DNA from 3 places in the Enterobacter sp. HK169 genome. Region 2 is predicted to be linked to each of the others. Evidence: predicted binding sites of a transcription regulator. Region 2 holds the regulator's gene; each other region holds the start of a gene.
What was found. Region 2 encodes PhoB, which activates phosphate uptake and scavenging genes when phosphate is short. Its sites were predicted from a motif close to CTGTCATAAAACTGNCNNAT; they were not measured.
Positions count from the first base shown of each region.

Region 1: a site for PhoB is predicted at 6,313-6,332, ahead of EnteroDNA1_RS16925 (esterase-like activity of phytase family protein). Genes of this name have one in related genera too.
Region 3: a site for PhoB is predicted at 5,244-5,263, ahead of uvrB (excinuclease ABC subunit UvrB). Genes of this name have one in related genera too.

Region 1 is NZ_CP017087.1:3,554,642-3,562,752, forward strand. It holds gene EnteroDNA1_RS16895 (type I restriction-modification system subunit M) at 1-1,925, opposite strand, end outside; gene EnteroDNA1_RS16900 (LysE family translocator) at 2,104-2,742, opposite strand; gene EnteroDNA1_RS16905 (helix-turn-helix transcriptional regulator) at 2,790-3,533, opposite strand; gene EnteroDNA1_RS16910 (NAD-dependent succinate-semialdehyde dehydrogenase) at 3,685-5,055, shown strand; gene EnteroDNA1_RS16915 (hypothetical protein) at 5,101-5,421, opposite strand; gene EnteroDNA1_RS16920 (YfaZ family outer membrane protein) at 5,421-5,966, opposite strand; gene EnteroDNA1_RS16925 (esterase-like activity of phytase family protein) at 6,378-7,736, shown strand.
Region 2 is NZ_CP017087.1:3,928,339-3,936,449, reverse strand. It holds gene brnQ (branched-chain amino acid transporter carrier protein BrnQ) at 1-482, opposite strand, end outside; gene phoR (phosphate regulon sensor histidine kinase PhoR) at 892-2,187, opposite strand; gene phoB (phosphate response regulator transcription factor PhoB) at 2,209-2,898, opposite strand; gene sbcD (exonuclease subunit SbcD) at 3,086-4,291, shown strand; gene sbcC (exonuclease subunit SbcC) at 4,288-7,455, shown strand; gene mak (fructokinase) at 7,576-8,111, opposite strand, start outside.
Region 3 is NZ_CP017087.1:4,316,090-4,324,200, reverse strand. It holds gene moaC (cyclic pyranopterin monophosphate synthase MoaC) at 1-139, opposite strand, end outside; gene moaB (molybdenum cofactor biosynthesis protein B) at 143-655, opposite strand; gene moaA (GTP 3',8-cyclase MoaA) at 680-1,669, opposite strand; molybdenum cofactor riboswitch at 1,657-1,790, opposite strand; gene yvcK (uridine diphosphate-N-acetylglucosamine-binding protein YvcK) at 2,016-2,924, shown strand; gene uvrB (excinuclease ABC subunit UvrB) at 2,997-5,012, opposite strand; gene EnteroDNA1_RS20510 (ABC transporter ATP-binding protein) at 5,765-6,487, shown strand; gene bioD (dethiobiotin synthase) at 6,450-7,151, opposite strand; gene bioC (malonyl-ACP O-methyltransferase BioC) at 7,144-7,899, opposite strand; gene bioF (8-amino-7-oxononanoate synthase) at 7,883-8,111, opposite strand, start outside.

The DNA of each region.
Region 1 (8,111 bases), 370 kb from region 2:
TGCGCATCTTCCCTGAGCACCTTTTTGACGACCGGCTCCGCATCCGGGTTTTTGCGGGTAATGGCCTCGATGAACTGCTTATGCTCTTTGGCATCCAGCTTAAGGGCGGCGGTTTTAAACGCCTCTTTGAGCGTCAGCTGGAACTGATTGAAATCATCGCTCGGCTGAGCGAGACCACCTGCTTTCCCGTCGAGCGCCGTCTGGATTTTTTGCGCTTTGAACATCAGCGCGCGCTGTTGTCGCCACAGCGTTGCGTCGAGCAGATCTTTAATCTGCTTCTCTTTAAGCTCAGGGAATTCAGCCTTGATAACGGCGCGCGCTTCCACCTCGAACCCGGCAAAGCTGCCGTAGTTCTCGTCCTGCCAGAAGGCACCGAACGCGTCGTACAGGCACGCCATCGGTGCGTTAAGCGGTTTTGGCGCAAAGCGCAGCGCGGCGATGGATTCATCCGTGACCTGCGCCGTCAGGCGCAGCGGGCGCTCAATCGTCAGCCGGCGGAAGCCAAAGTCTGTGCTGTTGAAAATCTTGCTGGCGACGGCGCGCTTGTCGTCCGCGTCCTTAAGATCCACGACCTCGGCGTCGCCAAAGGTGCGGGTGATGAGCCGAATATCCTCCTCGCTCATCATGTTGCGCTTCGCGCCCAGTGACTTACGCATTTTGCTGCACAGCTTGCTGGCGTCGATCAGCTGGATCTTGCCCTTACGCTCCGCCGCCTTTTTGTTCGACAGGATCCACACGTAGGTGGCGATCCCGGTGTTGTAGAACATGTCGGTGGGCAGGGCGACGATCCCTTCCAGCAGATCGGCTTCAAGGATGTAGCGGCGGATCTCGCTTTCGCCGCTGCCCGCACCGCCCGTGAACAGTGGCGAACCGTTGAGAATGATCCCGATGCGCCCGCCGGTATCCGCTTCGCGCATTTTGCTGATCAGGTGCAGCAGGAACAGCAGCGAGCCGTCGGAAACGCGCGGCAGGCCAGGCCCGAAACGGCCATCAAATCCTTTACGATGCTCGTTGTTAACGTCGGCTTCGATCTTCTTCCAGTCCACGCCAAACGGCGGATTCGACAGCATGTAATCGAAGCGGTCGGCAGGAAGCTGATCGTTAGAAAGGGTGTTGCCCAGCTTGATGCGGCTGACGTCCTGACCTTTTATCAGCATATCGGCCTTGCAGATAGCGTAGGACTCCGGGTTCAGCTCTTGCCCAAACGCGCGCATCACCGCATTCGGATTCAGTTCATGAACGTACTCCATTCCGGCAGAGAGAAAGCCCCCAGTACCCGCAGTCGGGTCGTATAGGGTTCGAATAACGCCCTCTTTGGTAAGCGCCTCGTCGTCTTCCATAAACACCAGCGAAGTGGTGAGGCGAACGATATCGCGCGGCGTGAAATGCTCACCGGCGGTTTCATTCGAGCTTTCGGCAAAACGACGGATCAGCTCTTCAAAGACCAGCCCCATGTCATGGTTGGAGATGGCCTGCGGGCTGAGATCGGTGGTGGAAAACTTCTGCACCACTTTGTAGAGGAGGTTGGCATCATCAAGTAACCCAATGAATTCGCTGAATTTAAAGTGCTCGAAAATTTCCCGCGCGTCTCTGGAAAAATACTGGATGTAGTTTTCCAGGTTGGCCTTGATGTCGTTTTGGCCCATTTTGCTCAGGTTCAACGGCGAGGCGTTAAAAAACGTCAGCCCGTTGGTGGCGCGCAGGATTAACTTTTCTTTCGCTTCTTCAGGCAGGGGAGAAGAGCGGACTTTTTGAGCCTCAATAACGACGGCCTCTTTAGTCTCTTCAAGCACGCATTCCAGGCGGCGCAACAGGGTAAACGGAAGAAGAATGCGCCCATATTGAGACTGCTTAAAATCACCGCGCAGGAGATCTGCAACAGACCAGATAAAGGCTGCCGTTTGGGAGAAATTCAGGGTACTCATAAAAGCGTCCTTGCCCATTTTTCAGGCATTTTTGATGATGAATTAAAACCCTCTTTTTATCATGGTTAAAAATATAGATCGACTTAAAAATCGATCTAAATCAATATCTTATATCTATGAGTTGCAACAATTCATGGGTGTCATGAATGTGTATTTCAATGCAAATGATGGAGCCGGGTCATATAGTATTAACGCACAATCGCCACAGCACCCACCCGCCAAATCCCATCAGCACCACCCCCGCCGTGCGCTCAATCCACCACAGCGAACGGCTGAGCTTCTTTTGCACCGACGATAGCCCCATCAGCGATACCAGCGCCAGATCCCACGCCAGCACCACCACCACCATCCAGACGCCGCAGATCGATTGCTGAAGCAGCGTGACGTCCGACCCCAGTAACGCCGTCATCAGCGCCAGATAGAACAGCGCGTTCTTCGGGTTTAACAGCGCCGAACCGAGCCCCAGCAGGATCTGCTTTTGCAGCGAGGGAAAGCGCTGGTGGGTTTCATTCAGCGCCAGCACCTGTTGGCGGCTGCTAATCAGATGCAATCCGATCCACAGCAGGTACAGCGCCCCGCAAAGCTCGATAAGCGTAAACAGCCACGTAAACTGGCGCAGCGCGCTCCAGCCGATAATCACCAGAAGAATATAGAGCGCGTTACCCGCGGCAATGCCGAGGCACAGTCCGGCGCTGCCGCGCAGCCGATAGCGCGCGGCGTAGCCCACCAGCAGGAAGAAATCCGGGCCCGGGCTTAACAGGGCAACAAAGTGCGCCAGCGCCAGGGCGAGAAAAGCGGAAGGGAAGAACAGTTCCATAGCGACCTCGGTTAACAATCCGAGGTCAGAGTACGGCGCTGCAGAACCTATTTATTGTCTGATATTGATCGGCCGGTGGCGTACTGGCGCGGCGTGGCGGCGGTATAGCTGACGAAGGTCTTATGAAAATGGCTCTGGTCGGCAAAGCCGCTCTGGTAGCCAACGTCGGCAATATCATCCCCGGCACGCAGCCGCGCCTTGGCGTACTCCACGCGGGAGATGTTGAGAAAGCTGCCCGGCGTCAGGCCGGTGTCCTGCCTGAAGGTGCGGATCAGCGTCTCCTTGCGCAGCGAGAAGCGTTGGGCAAGCTCGTCGAGGGAAGGCGGGCAGGTGAGATCGGAAAGAAACGCCTGCTGAACCTGCTGGCTGGTTGCGCGAAGCGCGTCAGCGTTATCCGCGGCGCGGGGAAGGGCAGAAAGCAGCGTTTCCAGTGATGCCGGAGACAGGGTCTCGACAACGTCCTGGTAATGGGCAAACAGGGTTGGGCTACGAATCACCTGTAGCGCCAGCGGAAACCCGGTGTCGATATAGAGCATATGGTAGCTGCGCGGTTGCCCGGCGACGGGGTTACAGCTGTGTGGCACACCGGCCGGGATCGCGATGAGGTCCCCGGGGTTAAGGATGTACTCTCTGTCATGACACACGCAGCGGGTCTGGCCCTCCACAATCGCGCCGATGGAAAGCTGAGGGTGACTGTGGCGTTTGTACGCCTGCGTACTCTGCCAGGTGCTGCGCAGCTCAAGGCCTGAGGCGCGGTGAAAAGTCTGGCGGATATGTCGGGTATCGGTCATGGGCGCTCCTTCTGAAGATTTTTTATACCACGTCAGCGAACCGTCCGGCAGCGCTTCATTAAGAACCTTCCGGATATACCCAACTTTACGTCCATAGCCAGTCATGTTGACTACCCTTAATACCCTAAGCGGTAAAACAAGGAGATTCGACATGGCTTATCAGACAGTAAATCCTGCCACTAACCAGCTCATCAAAGAATACCCCTCACATACCGACGCGGATATCGAAGCGGCGCTCAGCGCGGCCGATGCGCTTTATCATTCGGACTGGGCGAAAGGCGACATCAGCCAGCGCCTGCCGGTGCTGCATAAGCTTGCCGATCTGATCGACGAGCGCGTGGAGGATCTGGCGAAAATCGCCAGCCAGGAGATGGGTAAGCTCATCGAACAGAGCCGCGGCGAGGTGAAGCTGTGCGCGCAGATCGCCCGCTACTACGCCGACAACGCGCAGCGGTTCCTGGCCCCGGTGAAATATGACTCAGAACTCGGTGAAGCCTGGGTGGAGCATCACCCCATAGGCGTGCTGATGGCCGTTGAGCCGTGGAACTTCCCGTATTACCAGCTGATGCGCGTCCTGGCGCCGAACCTGGCGGCAGGTAACCCCGTCATCGCCAAACATGCCAGCATCGTGCCGCACTGCGCCGAGACCTTTGCCCATCTGGTGCGCGAGGCGGGGGCGCCGGAAGGGGCATGGACCAACCTGTTTATTTCGTCCGAGCAGGTGGCGAACATCATTGCTGACGATCGCGTGCAGGGCGCCGCATTAACCGGCTCCGAAAAGGCCGGCAGCGCGGTGGCCGCGCAGGCGGCGAAGCACATTAAGAAATCCACGCTGGAGCTGGGCGGTAATGACGTGTTCGTGGTCCTGGACGATGCAGACCTTGAGAAGGCCGTGAAAATTGGCGTTAACGCGCGGCTCAACAACGCCGGGCAGGTCTGTACCGCGGCGAAGCGCTTTATCCTGCATGAAAAGATTGCAGAGGCCTTCCTGAGCAAATTCACCGAGGCGTTTAAGCAGGTGAAGATTGGCGATCCGCTGGACGAAAGCACCACGCTGGGGCCGCTGTCGTCTAAAGATGCGCTCGAAACGCTGACCAGACAGGTTAACGAGGCGGTGAAAAACGGCGCCACGCTGCACTATGGCGGCAAACCGGCGCAGCGCGACGGGAGTTTCTTCGAACCGACGATCCTGACGAATATCTCCCGCGATAACCCGGCGTATTTCGAAGAGTTCTTCGGCCCGGTGGCGCAGATGTACGTGGTGAAAAACGACGACGAGGCGGTCGCGCTGGCGAACGACTCCCACTACGGCCTGGGCGGGGCGGTATTCAGCCAGAATATCGAGCGCGCGAAGAAAATGGCGTCGCGGATTGAGACCGGGATGGTGTACATCAACTGGCTCACCGATACCGCGCCAGAGCTGCCGTTCGGTGGCGTGAAGCGCTCCGGCTACGGGCGCGAGCTGTCGGGTCTGGGGATCAAAGAGTTTGTGAACCAGAAGCTGGTGGTGGTGCATAAGTAAGAGGTCATAAAAAAACCTGCCAGCCGGCAGGTTTTTTTAAAGAGATTATTGCACTTCGATCTTGTCCCAGCCGCTTTTAAACATGCAGCTGTCAACTAACGTATCCCGGCGATATTCATTCGCGTCTTCAACCGTGTAGCTCGTGGAAATATCCTTTTTCTTGTTCTTTTTGTCCGTTTTTTCCGAGCTGGATCCGGTTACGACGTTATCCGGGGGCAGATCGATTAGCGCCTGCGCTTCGCATTCCGTGAGCTTTTTATTCATTTCCGCATCGCTGACGCCCGGTTTCACCCATTTGTACTGGACGCAGCCGGCGAGCATCAGCGTGAGGCTCAGAACGCAAAGCGCGGTCATGCGGTGTTTCATCAGAAGGTGACTCCACCGCCTACATATGCGCCGTCAATCAGCGTGTGGCCAGGACGACCGTCTTTGCCGTCCACGCTCACGTGGCGGTAGCCCACTTTCAGGGTCACTGGCGTAATTGGCGTCCAGCTTACGCCGCCGTTGGCTTCGACGTAGTTTTTCACGCTGTTGTTCAGGCCTTCTGGTGCGACATAGCCTTCACCGTACACGTGGATGCTGTCGGTCAGGGCAACGTTTACGCCGCCGCCAATCGGGAACGCCACGCCGTTATCGCCTTTTTTCGGGCCGAGGTAGATGGCTTTTGCGCCCGCGTTCAGCATCACCGGGCCAAGACCCAGGTTGTAGCCTGCGCCCACGCCGCCGGTCTGGGTACCGTCGTCGGTGTTTTTCAGCCAGTTACTTTCCAGATAAACACCGGATGAGGATTTCCCCATTTCCAGGTTGAGGTTGGTAAAGTTTTTACCCTGCTCAACGGTGCCGCCCATCGCCAGTGCGGAACCCGATACGGCAGCCAGAGCAGAAAGAAGAAGGATATTCAGTTTTTTCATGTTTTTTGCCTCGTCATTAAATTCATCTGGGCGCACCTTAACAAGCGATGTTAATGACTGCAAATGTGATATAAATCGCGGTTTTATACTGATATTGTTAACTTTTTTATTGAAGTTGTTGCAATGATGTTTGATTGTCGGGGTGTCAACAGGGGATGTTTTTAGCGTTTAGGAACCGTTTAGTTTTTTGACTAAACATAAACTGAACGAGGCGGGGATAGTGATTTGAGATGAATTAATTGGGTTTCTAATAATTTCCAAAAATGTTTCGCCTGTCACACAAAACAACAAAGCCTTACATTTCGAGCGATGAATATACGTTCAATCGCGCAGGCCGGTTTCCCTTCCATGTCATTTTTCTGACACGTTTATTCTTTACGTTGTTGGCTTCACTAACTGGATGCTAACAATATGAAAAGAAAAATTATTCCTGTACTTATCGGCTGTGCGCTCTCTTTCTCTGGCCTGGCGGCGCAGCCCACTGCTGAGCGCTATGTCGTCAGCTTCCCTGAAGGCTCCCACGTGAGCTACAGCGGCGCGTTTGCCAGCGCGTTTCCGAACGGACTCCCTGTGGGAATCGGTTCTGGCCTGCTGTTTACGGGCAAGCAGGGCGACGCCCTGACCTTTGCGACCGTGACCGATCGCGGTCCAAACGCCGATGCGCCAAAAATGGGTAAAAACGAAGCCAAAATATTTGTCACGCCAGATTTCGCGCCGCTGCTGATGACCATCCGCGTTCAGAACGGCAAAGCGGAGGCTGTCGACGCCCGCCCGCTGCATGATGATAAAGGCGAGATCAACGGTCTGCCGCTGCAAAGCGGCGTGATTGGCTCCACCAATGAAGTGGCGTTCAGCGACACCCTCAAGATCCTGAAGGGCGACAACCGCGGGCTGGACACGGAAGGCATCACCCCGGACGGCAAAGGCGGCTACTGGCTGTGCGACGAATATGGTCCGTTCCTGATTAACGTCGACAGCAAAGGGAAGATCCTGGCGATCCACGGGCCGCAGGCCGCGGAAGGGGAGAAATCCATCGCGGGCGGCCTGCCAAACATCATCAAATGGCGCCAGGCGAACCGGGGCTATGAAGGCCTGACCCGGATGCCGGACGGGCGGATTATCGCCGCCGTGCAAAGCACGCTGGATATTGACGGCAAGAGCAAAAAGCAGGCGCTGTTTACGCGTCTGGTGAGCTTCGACCCGGCGACCGGGAAAACGGCGATGTACGGTTACCCTATCGACAGCGCGGCCTACAGCAAAAACAGCGACGCCAAAATCGGCGACATCGTGGCGCTCGATGACCAGCACATCCTGCTGATTGAGCAGGGAAGCGATAAAAACGACGGGATGCGTAACCTGATTTACAAGGTGGATCTCAGCAAGGCGAGCGACCTGACCACCTTCGACAAGCCGGGCGAATACCCGGAGTTTGATGATGAGAAAACCCTGGCGCAGCGCGGCATTACCCTTGCGGCTAAAACGCAGGTCGTCGATCTCCGCGCGCTGGGCTGGCAGCAGGAGAAGGCCGAAGGGCTGGCGCTGATCGACAGCAAAACGCTTGCGGTAGCGAACGATAACGACTTTGGCGTGAAGGTGGCGATGCAAAACCCGGTCGAGGGCAAGAAGCTCAAGGATTATCGGGTGAACGCGGAAGGCAAGCTGACGCTGGATGATAAGCCGGTGGAAACCACGCTCGGCGTGAAGCCGCTGAAGAAGCCGGAGTCGGACAGCGAGCTGTGGATTGTGACGCTGCCGGAGGCGGTGAAATAAGTTTACCCTTCTTGCTAAAGGCTGGGGTATCCCCACAAGATAATGCCTGCACAGACGCCCCCTCTCCCTTGAGGGAGAGGGCTGGGGTGAGGGGGAACATACGGCTCTAGTGGTCATTCCGTTCACTTCATGTTCCTTGCTACTCTGTAACGGCATGACCGGTGAACGTGCCAGGGTGGCTCAATCGCCACCACCCTGGCGACCCGGGCTCCCGGCGGTAAATCGCCGCTTCGCGGTACCCTCAGCTTATTCCTTCAGGCTATCGGGTCGGGCATGAGCCTGCATCCCTGCAGGCCACGCCCTCTCGGCGCATCCCTGCGCCTCGCCCCGGCCTTACGGAAACGCCTCGGCGATTTACAGCCGGACCAGGGCGTC
Region 2 (8,111 bases):
ACAATCAGCGCCACAATTTTCAGCGGAGCCAGGAAGTTACCCACGGTATCCAGCAGCTTGCCCGGATAGAGGGAAACCAGAATCACGATCGCGAAGTAGATCAGGCTGTAGATAAACAGCGGCATCGCACCGTCACCGGTCAGGGGAGCAATACCCACTTCGAAGGACACGGTTGCCGTACGCGGGGTCGCAAACAGCGGGCCAACGGCCAGATAGCAGACGGTTGCCAGCAGAACGCCCGCCACTTTGCCAATCGGGGTGCTGAGGCTATCCACACCGCCGCCGACTTTCGCCAGCGCGACGACGGTCAGAACCGGCAGACCCACGGCAGTAATCAGGAAACCAAACGCGGCGGTCCAGACGTGTTCACCCGCCTGTAAGCCAACCATTGGAGGGAAAATGATGTTGCCTGCGCCAACGAACAGCGCAAATGTCATAAAGCCCAGCGCGATGATGTCACGCGATTTTAAGTGATGGGTCATAAAACCTTACTGCCTGTGGATGTGGTGTTGAAAACATTGAGATTTTCGATATCCCTGACGGGACGATACAGCCGAAAATTTGCTCAATTTCAGCGGGAAATGCTCCCGTCCTGGCGTGGAGAAGAATAGTTTTTCGATTTACCACGCAAATACAGTCGGTCTGACAGTATCTGGGGCGCAATTTAAACGCTTATAACGTTTAAAGGCAAGGTGGGATCGTAAAACCAGAACAATATGCCAGCATGAAAATACACGTCAGAACAATACGCTATTTATAAGAAAAACCCATGGCTAATCATGCGAACAAAAAACAGTCAGCCGTATAAAATTCATCCGCGTTTCGCTTGACTGCAAAGCAAACGGGCCAGCAGACGCTGACCCGTGGAAAGGTAAAATGACACGCCTGCCGTCAGGCGATCTTTTTGGCAATTAATCGTTCCGGAATAACGAAACTGAAGCGGGTTCCTTTACCCAGCGTACTCTGAATATCGAGACGGCTTTCATGGTGATTCACCGCGTGTTTCACAATTGCCAGCCCCAGGCCGCTTCCGCCTGTTTGCCGGGATCGCGCTTTATCCACACGGTAAAAGCGCTCGGTCAGACGCGGAATATGCTCAGGCGCGATCCCCGGCCCGTTGTCTTCCACGCTAAACTCAGCCCCCGTTGGGGCATGGTGCCAGCGCACCACGATATTCGTCCCCTCCGGCGTATGATTCACCGCGTTATACACCAGGTTGGAAATGGCGCTCCGCAGTTCATCTTCGCTGCCCAGCACCTTCAGCGTATTGTCGACCTCAAAAGTCAGGTGATGCTTTTTGTGGCTTAACGTCTGCGCTTCACGCTCAACGACCCGCAGCATCATCGGCACATCAATGGTGTCATTTAGCGCGAGCGACGGCGCCGCTTCAATCTTCGAGAGCGTCAGCAGCTGCTTCACCAGCCCTTCCATCCGGTGCGTTTGCTCGCGCATGGTGTGCAGCGCTTTTTCACGCGGCGCGCCTTCAAGCGTTTGCTCCTGCATCATCTCCAGGTATCCCTGAAGCACGGTCAGCGGTGTACGCAGTTCGTGACTGACGTTGGCGAAGAAGTTGCGACGCGCCCCTTCCAGCTGGTGCATCTGGGTGACATCGCGCGCCACCATCAGCCACTGTTTATCGCTGTAGGGCATCACGCGGATTTCCAGATGGCGACCATTATTGAGCTTCAGATTATGCGGGCGGGTAAAATCACGCTTTTTCAGATACAGCGTAAATTCGGGATAACGCAGAAGGTTGAGGATATTCTGACCATTATCATCGGGCCAGCGCAGGCCCAGCAGCTGTTGCGCAAGGCCGTTACACCAGAAGATCGTCCCTTCTTCGGTCGTCAGAATAACGGCATCCGGCAGCGACTCTGCACCGCTGCGAAAACGCTTAATCAGGCTTCCCAGCTCGCGGCGACGCTTTTTATTACGCATCTGCATCTGATGCAGACCGTACAGCAGCGGCTCCCAGCTGCCGCTTCCCGGCGGCGGCGTCATACTTCGGTCAACCCACAGCCACCAGGAGAGGCGCAGCAGGTTCCAGAAATGCCAGATCAGCAGCCCGGTGACCGACGCCAGCAGAAACCACGGCAGGTGTCCAAGAAAGGCCCCCAGAAGGAAGGCCGGAATACAGCATAAGATCAGTTCAAAGACGAGCCTTTTCCATGACAGACGTTCCAGCACGCGTCACACTCCTGTCATTGTTCAGAAACGGGTAGAAAAACGATAACCCGTGCCGCGGACCGTCTGCACCATGCGATCGTGGCCGCTCAGTTCCAGTGCTTTTCGCAGGCGGCGAATATGTACGTCAACCGTCCGGTCTTCGACATACACGTTAGTTCCCCAGACGTTATTCAGCAACTGCTCGCGGCTGTAAACGCGTTCCGGGTGGGTCATAAAGAAGTGCAGGAGTTTAAATTCGGTAGGCCCCATGTCGAGGGGATTCTCACCGGTCATGACGCGGTGTGAGGTGGGGTCAAGGCTCAGCCCCTGCATCTCAATCACCTCTTCCACCGCCATCGGCGAAATACGGCGCATCACGGCTTTAATGCGGGCAACCAGCTCTTTTGGAGAGAACGGTTTAGTAATGTAATCGTCCGCGCCGGTCTCCAGACCGCGCACGCGATCCTCTTCTTCTCCGCGCGCCGTGAGCATCACAACCGGGATGTCGCGGGTCAGCGCTTCACGCTTCAGGTGTTTGATAAACTGCAGTCCGGAGCCGCCGGGCAACATCCAGTCCAGCAGAATCAGATCGGGCCAGGGTTCATTCAGCTGGTTCACTGCGCTGTCATAATCTTCCGCTTCAACCGGCTGGAAGCCGTTTTGCTCGAGCACGAAGCACACCATTTCACGAATTGGAGCTTCATCTTCTACGACCAGAATACGTCTCGCCATACTTTGCCCTGTCTTATCTTATTTAAGTTACAAGTTTGTAATTCGGCGCCATTATGCGTCAGATTTATGACAGATTTATGAAAAACAGTACCACGATAACGGGCAAACCGTTGTTTTATTACAGCGGTTATTTTCCCGTCTCTGAACGTTTATAATCCTGCTTTCTCTTTTTTGCCACGGATCAGCTATGCGCATACTTCACACCTCGGACTGGCATCTGGGTCAAAATTTTTACAGCAAAAGCCGTGCGGCTGAACATGAAGCCTTCCTGAACTGGCTGCTGAAAACGGCCCGGACGCACGAGGTGGACGCGATTATTGTGGCGGGTGACATCTTTGATACCGGCTCGCCCCCCAGCTATGCGCGTGAACTGTACAACCGCTTCGTGGTGAATTTGCAGCAAACCGGCTGTCATCTGGTGATTGTCGCCGGCAACCATGATTCCGTCGCGACGCTCAATGAATCTCGTGACATCCTGGCATTTCTCAATACCACCGTCGTCGCCAGCGCCGGGCACGCCCCGCAGATCCTGAAAAAACGCGACGGCACGCCGGGGGCGGTGCTGTGCCCCATTCCGTTTTTGCGTCCGCGGGACATCGTGCAAAGCCAGGCGGGGCTGTCGGGTGCGGAAAAGCAGCAGCATCTCCTGCAGGCCATCACCGATTATTATCACCAGCAGCACGCCGATGCCTGCGCCCTGCGCGGCGACCAGCCGATTCCGGTGATTGCGACCGGGCATCTCACCACCGTCGGGGCCAGTAAAAGTGACGCCGTACGTGACATCTATATCGGCACGCTGGATGCCTTTCCGGCGCAGAACTTCCCGCCAGCCGACTACATTGCGCTCGGACATATTCACCGGGCGCAGATCGTCGGCGGCAGCGAGCACATCCGCTACTGCGGCTCGCCAATTTCGCTCAGCTTTGACGAAACGGGCAAGGCCAAATCCGTCCATCTGGTGAGCTTTTCCGACGGAAAACTTCACGCCGTCGAGACGCTGGAGGTCCCGGTCACCCAGCCGCTGGCGGTGCTGAGGGGCGATCTTGCCGCCATTACCGCCCAGCTTGAGCAGTGGCGCGGAACAGCGCTTAACCCGCCCGTCTGGCTGGATATCGAAATCACCACCGACGACTACCTGCACGATATGCAGCGTAAAATACAGGCGCTGACGGAAGATTTACCCGTCGAAGTCTTACTGGTACGCCGCAGCCGCGAGCAGCGCGAGAAAATTCTGTTAAGCGCTCAACGTGAAACGCTCAGTGAGCTTCGGGTTGAAGAGGTGTTTGAACGCAGGCTCTCGCAGGAGGAAATTGACGACGCGAAGCGCGCAAGACTCAGCGAACTGTTCAGCCATACCCTGCATGCGCTCAATGATGAGGAAGAAAACGCATGAAAATTTTGAGCCTGCGCCTGAAAAATCTCAACTCCCTCAAGGGCGAGTGGAAAATTGACTTTACCGCGGAGCCGTTTGCCAGCAACGGGCTGTTTGCCATTACCGGCGCGACCGGGGCAGGTAAAACCACCCTGCTCGACGCCATCTGTCTGGCGCTTTATCACGAAACGCCGCGCCTGCAGAAGGTCTCTCAGGCGCAAAACGACCTGATGACGCGCGACACCGCCGAGTGCCTGGCGGAAGTGGAGTTCGAGGTAAAAGGCACCGCCTATCGCGCATTCTGGAGCCAGAACCGCGCGCGCAACCAGCCGGACGGCAACCTGCAGGCGCCGCGCGTGGAGCTGGCGCGCTGCGAAGATGGCAAAATCCTGGCCGACAAAGTGACGGATAAACTGGAGCAAACCGCTGCGCTCACCGGGCTGGACTATGGCCGCTTCACCCGCTCGATGCTGCTCTCACAGGGGCAGTTTGCCGCCTTCCTTAATGCCAGGCCGAGCGATCGCGCCGAGCTGCTGGAAGAGCTGACCGGCACCGAGATCTACGGACAGATTTCCGCCATGGTGTTTGAAAAACATAAAGCCGCCCGCAGCGTGCTTGAAAAGTGCGAGGCGCAGGCGGCGGGCGTCGTGCTGTTGAGCGAAGAGCAACAGCAGCAGTTGCAGCAAAGTTTGCAGGCGCTTACTGACGAAGAGAAAATCCTGCTGGTTCAGCAGCAAAGCCAACAGAAAGATTTTCAGTGGCTTACGCGCCATGATGAGCTCGTGCTTGAGCAACAGCGCGTCACCGCAATGCAGCAGCAGGCGCAACAGGCGCTGACGAACGCTGCGCCAGAGCTGGCAAAGCTCCAGCTTGCCCTGCCCGCCGCCCAGCTTCGACCGCTTTGGGCGCACCAGCAGGAGCAAACCGCGCGCCTGACGCAAACCCAGCAGCGAATTGTTGAAGTAAATACTCGCTTACAAGCCAAAACCGCACTGCGCGCGCGGATCCGTCATACCGCCCAGCGTAATCATGAGCAGCTTCAGACCGAACTGAAGGCGCTGGCGCAGTGGCTGGCGGAGCACGAGCGCTATCGCCTGCTGGGGCAGGAGATTGCCGGCTGGCGTGCCCAGTTCTCACAGCTTAACCGCGACAAAACGCAGTTAGCCTCGCTTGCTGCGCGGATGGGTGAACTACGCAACAGGCTGGCTGAGATGCCGGAAAATGCGCTGACGCTGACGGCGGATGAGGTCAGCGCGGCCATGGAGCAGCAGTCACGGTCACGCGCGCTGCGCCAGTGGCTAACGTCGCTGCATGCCCGCTATCAGCCGCTGCAAAAGCGCCTGCGCCAGAGCGGTGAAAGCGTGCAGAAGGCCCAGGCCGATCAAAACAAACTCAATGAAACGCTGACGCTGCGTCGCCAGCAGTACAAAGAGAAACACCAGCACTTTCTGGATCTTAAAGCCCTCTGCGAACGCGAAGCGACGATTAAAGACCTGGAAAGCTATCGTTCCCGGCTTGAGGCCGGCAAACCCTGTCCGCTGTGCGGCTCCAGCGAGCACCCCGCCGTTGCGCAATACCAGTCGCTTGAGCTGACGGATAACCAGCGCCGCCGCGATGTCCTGGAAAAAGAGGTCGCCGCCCTTAAAGAGGAAGGCCTGCTGGTGCTGGGACAGGTTAATGCCCTGACGCAGCAGATCCAGCGCGAGACAGACGAAGCGCAGACTCTCTCTCAGGAAGAGCAAGCACTCACTAAAGAGTGGATGGAAGCCTGCACTTCCCTGAACATCGCGTTGAATATTCAGGAAGATATCACGCCATGGATGAACGAGCAGGAACAGTACGAGCGCCAGCTTTATCAGCTCAGCCAGCGTCTGACCCTGCAAAACCAGCTAAACGAGCAGGAAGTGCAGGAGCGACAGTATCAGCAGCAGCTGACGGCCGCGCGCCAGGCGCTGGAAAACACCCTGCTCTCGCTATCGCTTAACGTACCTGAAGACGGCAATGAAGCCGCCTGGCTGCACGCCCGCGAAGCGGAATTCGCGCAGTGGCAGGAGAAACAAACGCAGCACGGCGTGCTTCTGGAACGCATAAACGCGCTGAAGCCGCTGCTCGACACGCTTCCGGAAACGAACGGCGAAGAGGCCGAACCGGCCATTCCTGACGGCTGGCGCGACGTTCACGATGAATGCGTGTCGCTACAAAGCCAGCTCAGCGCGCAGCAGCAGCAGGAAAAGCTGGAGCAAGAGCGCCTGCAGCAGTCGCAGACGCAGTTCACCACGGCGCTCGCAGCGAGCTGCTTTGCCGATCGGGACGCGTTCCTTGCCGCGCTGCTGGATGACGACGCTATTCGCCACCTCGAACAGCTGAAGCAGTCGCTGGAAAGCCAGATACAGCAGGCCGCGGCCCTTTCCGGCCAGGCTAACCAGCAGCTGCAGGCTCATCTGGCGCTGCGGCCGGAAGGGCTCAACGCAGATGCTCCTGCGCTGCAAAGCCAGCTGCAGCAGCTGGCGGAAAGGCTTCGCGAGAACACCACGCATCAGGGCGAGATCCGCCAGCAGCTTAAGCAGGACAGCGATAACCGTCAGCACCAGCTGGCGTTGATGCAGCAAATTGAAGAGGCCGCGCGCCAGGCGGACGACTGGGGTTATCTGAACGCGCTGATCGGCTCCAGCACCGGCGACAAGTTCCGTAAATTCGCGCAGGGGCTGACGCTGGATAATCTCGTCTGGCTTGCTAACCAGCAGCTTAACCGTCTGCACGGGCGTTATCTGCTGCAGCGCAAGGCCAGCGACGCGCTGGAGCTGGAAGTGGTCGATACGTGGCAGGCGGACGCGGTTCGCGATACCCGAACGCTCTCGGGCGGCGAGAGCTTCCTGGTCAGCCTGGCGCTGGCGCTGGCTCTTTCCGATCTGGTGAGCCATAAGACGCGGATCGATTCCCTGTTCCTGGATGAAGGGTTCGGCACGCTCGACAGTGAAACGCTGGATACCGCGCTGGATGCGCTCGACGCGCTGAACGCCACCGGGAAAACCATCGGCGTGATCAGCCACGTAGAGGCAATGAAAGAGCGCATTCCGGTGCAGATCAAGGTGAAGAAAATTAACGGGCTGGGTTATAGCAGGCTGGATAAGGAATTTGCGGTGGATGGAATGGTAGGTCGGTGCGGTCTGATGCCCTCACCCTAGCCCTCTCCCACAGGGAGAGGGTAAAAACACCAAAAACAGCAACTTGCGTTGCTGTTTTGCTTTTACCTTGCCCCACCCAGGCCCTCTCCCACAGGGAGAGGGAATAAACATTATTTGCTTTTATTCCGGCCACAGCCACGCCGCGCCGCGCACGCCGCTGGAGTCACCGTGGACAGCTTTGCGGATCGGGGTTTCACACTCGCCGCCAAACACCCACTGTTTCACCAGATTCGGTACCGTGGCGTACAGCCGGTCGACGTTGCTCATGCCGCCGCCGAGCACAATCACGTCCGGATCGAGAATATTCACCACGTGCGCCAGGGATTTCGCCAGCCGCATTTCGTAGCGGCTAAGGGCCAGCTCGGCGACCGGATCCTGTTCTTCGACCAGACGCATGATTTCGTTGCCCTTTAGCGGCTGGCCGCTTAAGCGGTGGTAGTCGGTCGCAAAACCGGTGCCGGAGATAAACGTCTCAATACAGCCCTGCTTTCCGCAGTAGCACGGCACCTCAGCGCGGTATTTAAGCTCGTCTTCATCCATCCACGGCAGCGGGTTGTGTCCCCACTCGCCCGCGGTACCGTTACCGCCGATATGGGCGCGCCCGCCGAACGCCACGCCCGCACCGCAGCCGGTACCGACGATCACGGCAAACACGG
Region 3 (8,111 bases), 390 kb from region 2:
CGTCGATAATCATCGCCAGCGTCTCCGGCAGCATGGTGACGAACGCTTCCGCGCGCGCCTCGCGCACCGTTTCCGCTTTGGCGGAGACGTCCACCATATGCGCTTCGCCGGCGGCGTTAATGTGGGTCAGTTGTGACATAGCTTATTTCTTTAAATGGGGATGGAAATTACACGGACGGGTACGGGCGTCCAGCTGCGGGGCGATGATGTTTTCCCACGCGGTACGGCAGGCTTTGGTCGAGCCCGGCATAGCGAAAATCAGGGTTTTGTTAGCCACCCCGGCAACGGCGCGCGACTGGAGCGTGGAGGTACCAATCTCTTCAAAGGAGAGCATGCGGAACACTTCGCCGAAGCCTTCCACCTCGCGGTCGAACAGCGGGATCAGCGCTTCGGGGGCCTGATCGCCTGCGGTAAAACCGGTGCCGCCGGTAATCAGCACCACCTGCACCTCATCACTCGCAATCCACTGCGAAACCTGAGCGCGAATGGCATAGCGGTTCTCCTTCACGATCGCTTTATCGACGATGTGATGCCCCGCGTCATAGGCCGCCTCGCGCAGCCAGTGGCCAGAGGTATCATCCTCTTCGCCACGGCGGTCGGAAACGGTAAGGATAGCAATGCGTGTCGGGATAAATTCTGCGCTTACCTGACTCATCTTCTGGTTCCTTCTTAAGCCTGATTACCCGCCGATGTAGGACAGGTTCTGAGTAATACCGGTATTGCCCTGATGCAGGAAGTGGGTCTGTTTTTTATGCGTCAGCGCGTCAGAAATGCGTGCTTCAAGCGCGGCCTGCTGCGCATCGTCTTCCAGCAGATCGCGGAGATCCACGCCGCCGTCGCCGAACAGGCAAAGATGGAGCTTGCCAACGGAGGAGACGCGCAGGCGGTTGCAGCTGGCGCAGAAGTCTTTCTCATAGGGCATGATAAGCCCAATCTCACCTTCGTAATCCGGGTGGCAGAAGACCTGCGCCGGGCCGTCGCTGCGCTGGCGGATTTGATGGATCCAGCCGCGTTTCAGCAGCTCGTGGCGCAGCACCATGCCGGAGATGTGATGGCGACGAAACAGCTCGCTGCCCTCGCCGGTTTCCATCAGCTCAATAAAACGCAGCTGTATAGGGCGGGATTTGATCCACGCCAGGAAGGTATCGAGCTGGTGATGGTTCACATCACGCATCAACACTGTGTTGACTTTGACCTTCTCGAACCCGGCCGCAAATGCCGCGTCGATGCCGTCCATGACCTGCTGAAATTTATCCTGGCCGGTAATGGCGTGAAACTGACGGGCATCCAGGCTATCGACGCTGACGTTGATCGCCGTCAGCCCCGCATCGCGCCAGTTCGCCACGTCACGCGCCATGCGGTAACCGTTGGTGGTCACCGCAATCTGGCGGATGCGTTCGTTTTCACGCACGGCGGCAATGATGTCGGGGAAATCGCGGCGCAGAGAGGGTTCTCCGCCGGTCAGACGCACTTTTTCGGTGCCGAGCTCAGAGAAAGCGCGCGTGACGCGGCGCACTTCATCCACGGAGAGAAAGCCGTTATTGGTGACGCTGCCCGGTTTGTAGCCATCGGGCAGGCAGTAGGTGCAACGGAAGTTGCACACATCGGTAATCGACAGACGTAAGTAATAAAACTTACGCGCGAAAGCATCAGTAAGTTGTGAAGCCATGTACACCTTTCCAGATCGGGAGGCACAGTCATTTCTTTCTGTACCCTGGTGGCAAATTCGCCACGGCCAGAGCGCCATATCTTTCGACACAGGCACAAGGGCTAGAGTGTATGTTTTCAATTTTGAAAACGTGGTTAGGGCGATAGTAGCGCGGAAATTCTGACGACGCCATTATCGCTTCACGCTATATAATTATCTATATAGCGAATCGTTCCTGCATTTTCGCTACAGAATACCTAAAAACCGCATTTTCACATTGATATACGTCATTTTGCATCGGGTGAGGCATCGTCTTTTAGGGGTAGTTAGGTTACTGTTACGCGATCGAACGTGATAAGGAATACGTATGCGCAATCGCACTTTTGCGGATCTTGACCGAGTGGTCGCTCTTGGCGGAGGACACGGCTTAGGCCGGGTTATGTCCTCTTTGTCGTCACTCGGCTCAAGGCTGACAGGGATAGTAACTACCACCGACAACGGCGGCTCAACCGGGCGCATTCGACGTGCCGAAGGCGGCATTGCCTGGGGAGATATGCGCAACTGCCTGAACCAGTTAATTACCGAGCCGAGCGTCGCGTCGGCGATGTTTGAGTACCGTTTTGGCGGTAATGGCGAACTTTCCGGGCATAACCTCGGAAATTTGATGTTAAAGGCGCTCGATCACCTGAGCGTACGGCCTCTGGAAGCCATCAATTTAATCCGTAATCTGCTCAAAGTGGACGCATTCCTGATCCCCATGTCAGAACAACCGGTAGACTTGATGGCCATCGACGCCGAAGGGCATGAAGTTTACGGCGAGGTGAATATCGACCAGCTCATCCTGCCGCCAACGGAGTTAATGACCTATCCGAGCGTGCCCGCCACGCGAGAAGCGGTGGAGGCCATCGGGGAAGCGGATCTTATCCTGATCGGTCCAGGCAGTTTTTATACCAGCCTGATGCCAATTCTACTCGTAAAAGAGCTGGCGCAGGCGCTGCGCCGCACCCCTGCCCCGATGGTTTACATCGGTAACCTGGGACGTGAGCTGAGCCCCGCGGCGGCGAGCCTGTCGCTGGCTGACAAACTGGAATTAATGGAGCATTACGTCGGCAAGAAAATCATTGACGGCGTAGTCGTGGGCCCAAAAGTGGATGTGTCAGGGATTGGCAATCGTCTGGTGGTGCAGGAGCCGCTGGAGGCCAGCGATATCAAGTACCGCCACGATCGTCACCTGCTGCGCGAGGCGCTGGAGAAGGCGATTCAGGCGCTGGGTTAGGTTCGTTTTGTGCGGCCTGTTGCCCTCACTCCTGCCCTCTCCCACGGGGAGAGGGAGAAAACAACGCTTTACTCACGATGCCGCGATGAAAAGATCCCGCAGCTGATGAAGCTGGTCGCGGATCTGCGCCGCCTCTTCGAACTCCAGGTTCTGCGCGTGCTGCATCATCTGCCCTTCCAGCTCGTGGATTTTCTGCTGCAGCGCTTTCGGCGTCAGCACGACGGTATCTTCTTCCACCACTGAACGCGCCTTGCCGCGGCCTTTCGCTTTGGTTTTGGCGATGTTCTGACCCAGCGCCAGAATATCCACCACCTTCTTATTCAGCCCCTGCGGCGTAATGCCGTGCTCTTCGTTGTAACGCTGCTGTTTCTCGCGTCGGCGCTCCGTTTCGCCAATCGCTTTCGCCATCGACGGGGTGATTTTGTCACCGTACAGAATCGCTTTACCGTTGACGTTACGCGCCGCACGGCCGATGGTCTGGATCAGGGAGCGTTCAGAACGCAGGAAGCCCTCTTTGTCCGCATCCAGAATCGCCACCAGCGAGACTTCCGGCATATCCAGACCTTCTCGCAGCAGGTTGATCCCCACCAGCACGTCAAACTCGCCCAGACGCAGATCGCGGATAATCTCCATGCGCTCCACGGTGTCGATATCCGAGTGCAGATAGCGCACCTTCTCGCCGTGCTCTTCGAGATACTCGGTGAGGTCTTCCGCCATACGCTTGGTGAGCGTGGTGACCAGCACGCGCTCGTTGATGGCGGAACGGGCGCGGATCTCAGAGAGCAGATCGTCCACCTGCGTGGCCACCGGACGAACTTCAATAATTGGGTCAAGCAACCCGGTCGGACGCACAACCTGATCGACAACGTCTTCACCGGATTTCTCCAGCTCGTAGTTGCCCGGCGTGGCCGAGACGTAAATGGTTTGCGGCGCTAATGCCTCAAACTCTTCAAACTTCATCGGACGGTTATCCAGCGCCGACGGCAGGCGGAAGCCGTACTCCACCAGCGTCTCTTTACGCGCCCGGTCACCGCGGTACATCCCGCCGATCTGCGGGATCGTGACGTGGGATTCGTCGATCACCAGCAAACCGTCTGCCGGGAGGTAGTCAAACAGCGTTGGCGGCGGCTCGCCCGGCCCGCGTCCGGAGAGGAAGCGCGAGTAGTTTTCAATGCCGGAGCAGTAGCCCAGCTCGTTCATCATCTCAAGGTCGAACTGGGTACGCTGGCTGAGGCGCTGCTCTTCCAGCAGCTTATTGTTCGCCAGCAGCACCTTACGGCGCTCGGCCAGCTCCACTTTGATCTCTTCCATCGCCTGCACGATACGCTCGCGCGGCGTCACGTAGTGCGTTTTCGGGTAGATGGTAAAGCGCTGGATCACCGACTCAACGTGTCCGGTCAGCGGGTCGAAGAGCGACAGGCGTTCAACCTCTTCGTCAAACAGCTCGACGCGCAGCGCCATATCGTCCGATTCCGCCGGGAAGATGTCGATCACCTCTCCGCGTACGCGGAAGGTGCCGCGCTGGAACGCCTGATCGTTACGGGCGTACTGCAGCTCTGCCAGACGGCGGACGATGGCGCGCTGGTCGATAATCATCCCCTGCGTCAGGTGCAGCATCATCTTGAGATAGAGATCCGGATCGCCCAGACCGTAGATCGCGGACACCGACGCGACGACGACCACATCGCGACGCTCCAGAAGCGCCTTCGTGGCCGACAGACGCATCTGCTCGATGTGTTCGTTCACCGAGGCATCCTTCTCGATGAAGGTGTCAGAGCTCGGTACGTAGGCTTCAGGCTGGTAGTAATCGTAGTAGGAGACGAAATACTCCACCGCGTTTTCCGGGAAGAACTCTTTCATCTCGCCGTAAAGCTGTGCGGCCAGGGTTTTGTTGGGTGCCAACACCATCGTTGGACGCTGGAGATCCGCAATCACGTTGGCGATAGTGAACGTTTTACCCGAGCCGGTTACCCCCAGCAGCGTCTGGTGCGCCAGCCCGTCTTCCAGCCCCTCTTCCAGACGACGGATCGCCTCAGGCTGATCGCCAGATGGACGGAAAGCAGAATTCAATTTGAACGGTTTACTCATGGGCGACGACCTGATGACGTTATAAGCGGCAGGTGAGTAATTTTACTCGTTGTTGCCAGGAATGCCAGTAAAAAACACTGGATGAAAAACCAGTGGCATGTCAGGATATTTAGCATAGCGCCTGAATGATAAGTGGGATAACAGCCAAAATTTGGACTGTGACAATATAAAACACCAGTCAGGTCAGGTTATCCCCAGAACTTTTTCTTTTTTAACATTTGTCAAGCCAGGTAATGATAGTTTTGTGGCAACGGGTGACACTTTCATGACGGGAATTGCTTTTATCTAAGCAATTAAATAATAAACGATATTTTCTAAAGCCGCGTTTCGCGCCAATTTGGGCGTAAGCCGCGTCTTCTCTCGCTTATCGCGTGTTTTCTAACTCTAATGCACATGGTTATCCACAGGAATAGTGGATAACTGCTTCCAGCCCATACAGACTGGCGCTCGGCAAATTCCCGGTTTTTCCCACGAGACGGCAGTAAAAAATTTTTATAGCTATTTTTTGATGATTAACAGTTGCGTCATTCATAACCAGTCGATGGGATCTTGCTCACATTTTCATCATTTTGGGTTCTGCACCACAACTCACCACCTCCAGCACCGTCGCTGTGCAATCCGGTTTTTTATAAACCGCTTTCTGGTGATTCATTCCTAAAAAAGCCGTTTTTTTGAACACTTTTCGGTTTCTGGCAGGGGTTTTGCAGATTCAAACATGAGCCTCACCTACACACATTTTTAAGGAGAAAAAGATGTTGAGTCTGCGTGCTGTGAATCAGTTTTACGGAAGCCAACATACGCTATGGAACGTGAATTTGGATTTTCCGCAAGGGATGTGTACAGGCGTCGTTGGCCTGCCGGGGATGGGGAAAACCACCCTCATGAATTGCATCGCCGGGAGAGTGCCCGTTGAAAGCGGCAGCATCATCTGGCACGAGGCGGGCGCGCCGCCGCGCGATTTGCTTAACCTGCCTCCAGAACAGCGTTCAGGACCGGGGATAGGCTATGTCCCGCAGGACAGGCGGATCTTCTCCCAGCTAACGATTGAGGAGAATCTGCATATCGCCATGCGGGCGATGGGGAAACCCAACCCGGAGGCGAAAAGTGACGTTTACGACCTGTTTCCGGCGCTCTACGCATTGCGGCAGGCCCGCGCCAATACGCTCTCTCCGGACGATCAGTATCAGCTTGCGCTGGCTAATGCGCTGGTGAACCGTCCGCACCTGCTGATCCTCGATGAGCCACTGCACGGCGCAGGACAAAGCTTCGCCCAGAAGCTGGGGCAGCTGCTGGCGCGCTTAAACCGGGAGTTAGGTATGACGGTGCTATTAGCGGAGCAGCAGCTGTCGTTTATCCGCCGGGTTGCGGACCGTTTCTGCATGCTCTATCGCGGGCGTAACGTGGCGCAGGGCCACGTTAACGAACTGGATGACGAGCTTATCGCGCACTGGATGTCGCGGGAAGCAAGACGCTGAGATCGAGATAACGCCCGGTGTCGGCATTTTCCGCACCCTCAGCAAGCCAGGGAATTTCCCCGAGGCACGGGGCGGGAAGTACGCGCCTGAGCGTCGCCAGATACTCCTGGTGTCGTTTACCCGGCGCAACCACGTCGTTGGCTATCCAGCCCGCCAGACGCAGCCCGGCCTGCTGGACGGCCTGCGCGGTCAACATGGCGTGATTGATGCAGCCCAGCCTGACGCCGACGACCAGAATGACCGGAAGCTGCTCGGCCTGCACCCAGTCAGCAAACGTCTGCGTGTCCGAAAGCGGCGTAAACCAGCCGCCCGCACCTTCCACCAGCACCCAGTCGGCCTGGCTTTCCAGCGTCCGTAACCCGGCTGACAGCACGGTGAAATCAATCGGACGATCTTCGTCAGCGCTGATGATGTGCGGCGAGGTCGGCTCGGCAAAGGTGTACGGATTGACCGCTGAATAGGCGAGTTCAAGGGTGCTGTTACGCTGGAGCGCCAGCGCGTCGGTGTTGCGTAATCCTTCCGCCGTCACCTCGCTGCCGGAAGCAACGGGCTTATATCCGGCGGTGTTTTTTCCGAGCAGTCGTGCCGCCTGCAGCAGCGCCGAGCTGGCCACCGTTTTGCCCACTTCCGTATCCGTGCCGGTAACAAAATAACGTTCAGTCACGTTCGATAATCCCATGAAAAAGTTGATAAGAGAGCGGGAAATGCCCCCGCTGCTGCGGCCAGGCCAGCTCCAGACGCTGCAGCTGGCCCCGGGTCAGCGGTTTTTTCTCCCGCCCGGCGTGCAGGTGCGTGGCGCCGATACCCTTCAGCGAACGCATGGCGCTGAACGCATTGCTAAAATTGAGGGTGATGGTCTGCACCGTGCTGCGGTAGCGCCAGCCTGCCAGCGCCTGCGTCACCTGGTCATGCGATAAAAAGCGGTTAGCGTGAGGCTGCTCATCCACCGCTTTCCACGCCTGATTCAGCTCCGGCAGCGAGCTTTCCAGCAGGGTGGTAAAGGCCACCTTCCCGCCCGGTCGCGCCACACGATAAAGCTCGCGCAAGGCCTGCGGCAGGCTGCTGCACCACTGGACCGCCAGATGACTCCAGACCAGATCGAAGTGCGCATCCGCCAGCGGGATCGCCTCGATATCCGCCAGCAGATAATGGTCCGCTGCCTGCCTCTGACGCGCCTCGTCGAGCATCTGGGCCGAGAGGTCGATAGCCGTGACCTGGCTTCCCGTCCCGCGCCAGTAGCGGCTGTTGCTGCCGGGACCACAGCCGGCGTCCAGCACCTGCGGAAAGCGGTTGTCGCCAAGCGCGGCCAGAAGCCCCTGCGCGCTCTGACGCTGCAGTTCATCGTGCTGAGAATAGCTCTGCGCGGCCCGACCAAATGCCGCCGCGACGGCCTGCTTATTCACCGGCGTCATTGAGCGCCTCCAGCAGCGTCTGGATATCCCGAGCGTCATGCGCCGCCGTCAGGGTTAAACGCAGCCGCGCGGTGCCCGGCGGGACCGTTGGCGGGCGAATGGCGGTCACCCACATGCCGCGCTCGCGCAGCGCCTGTGCCAGCGCCAGCGCGCGACCGTTTTCGCCGACAATCACCGGCTGGATGGCGCTTTGCGAATCGGGACTGTGGAAG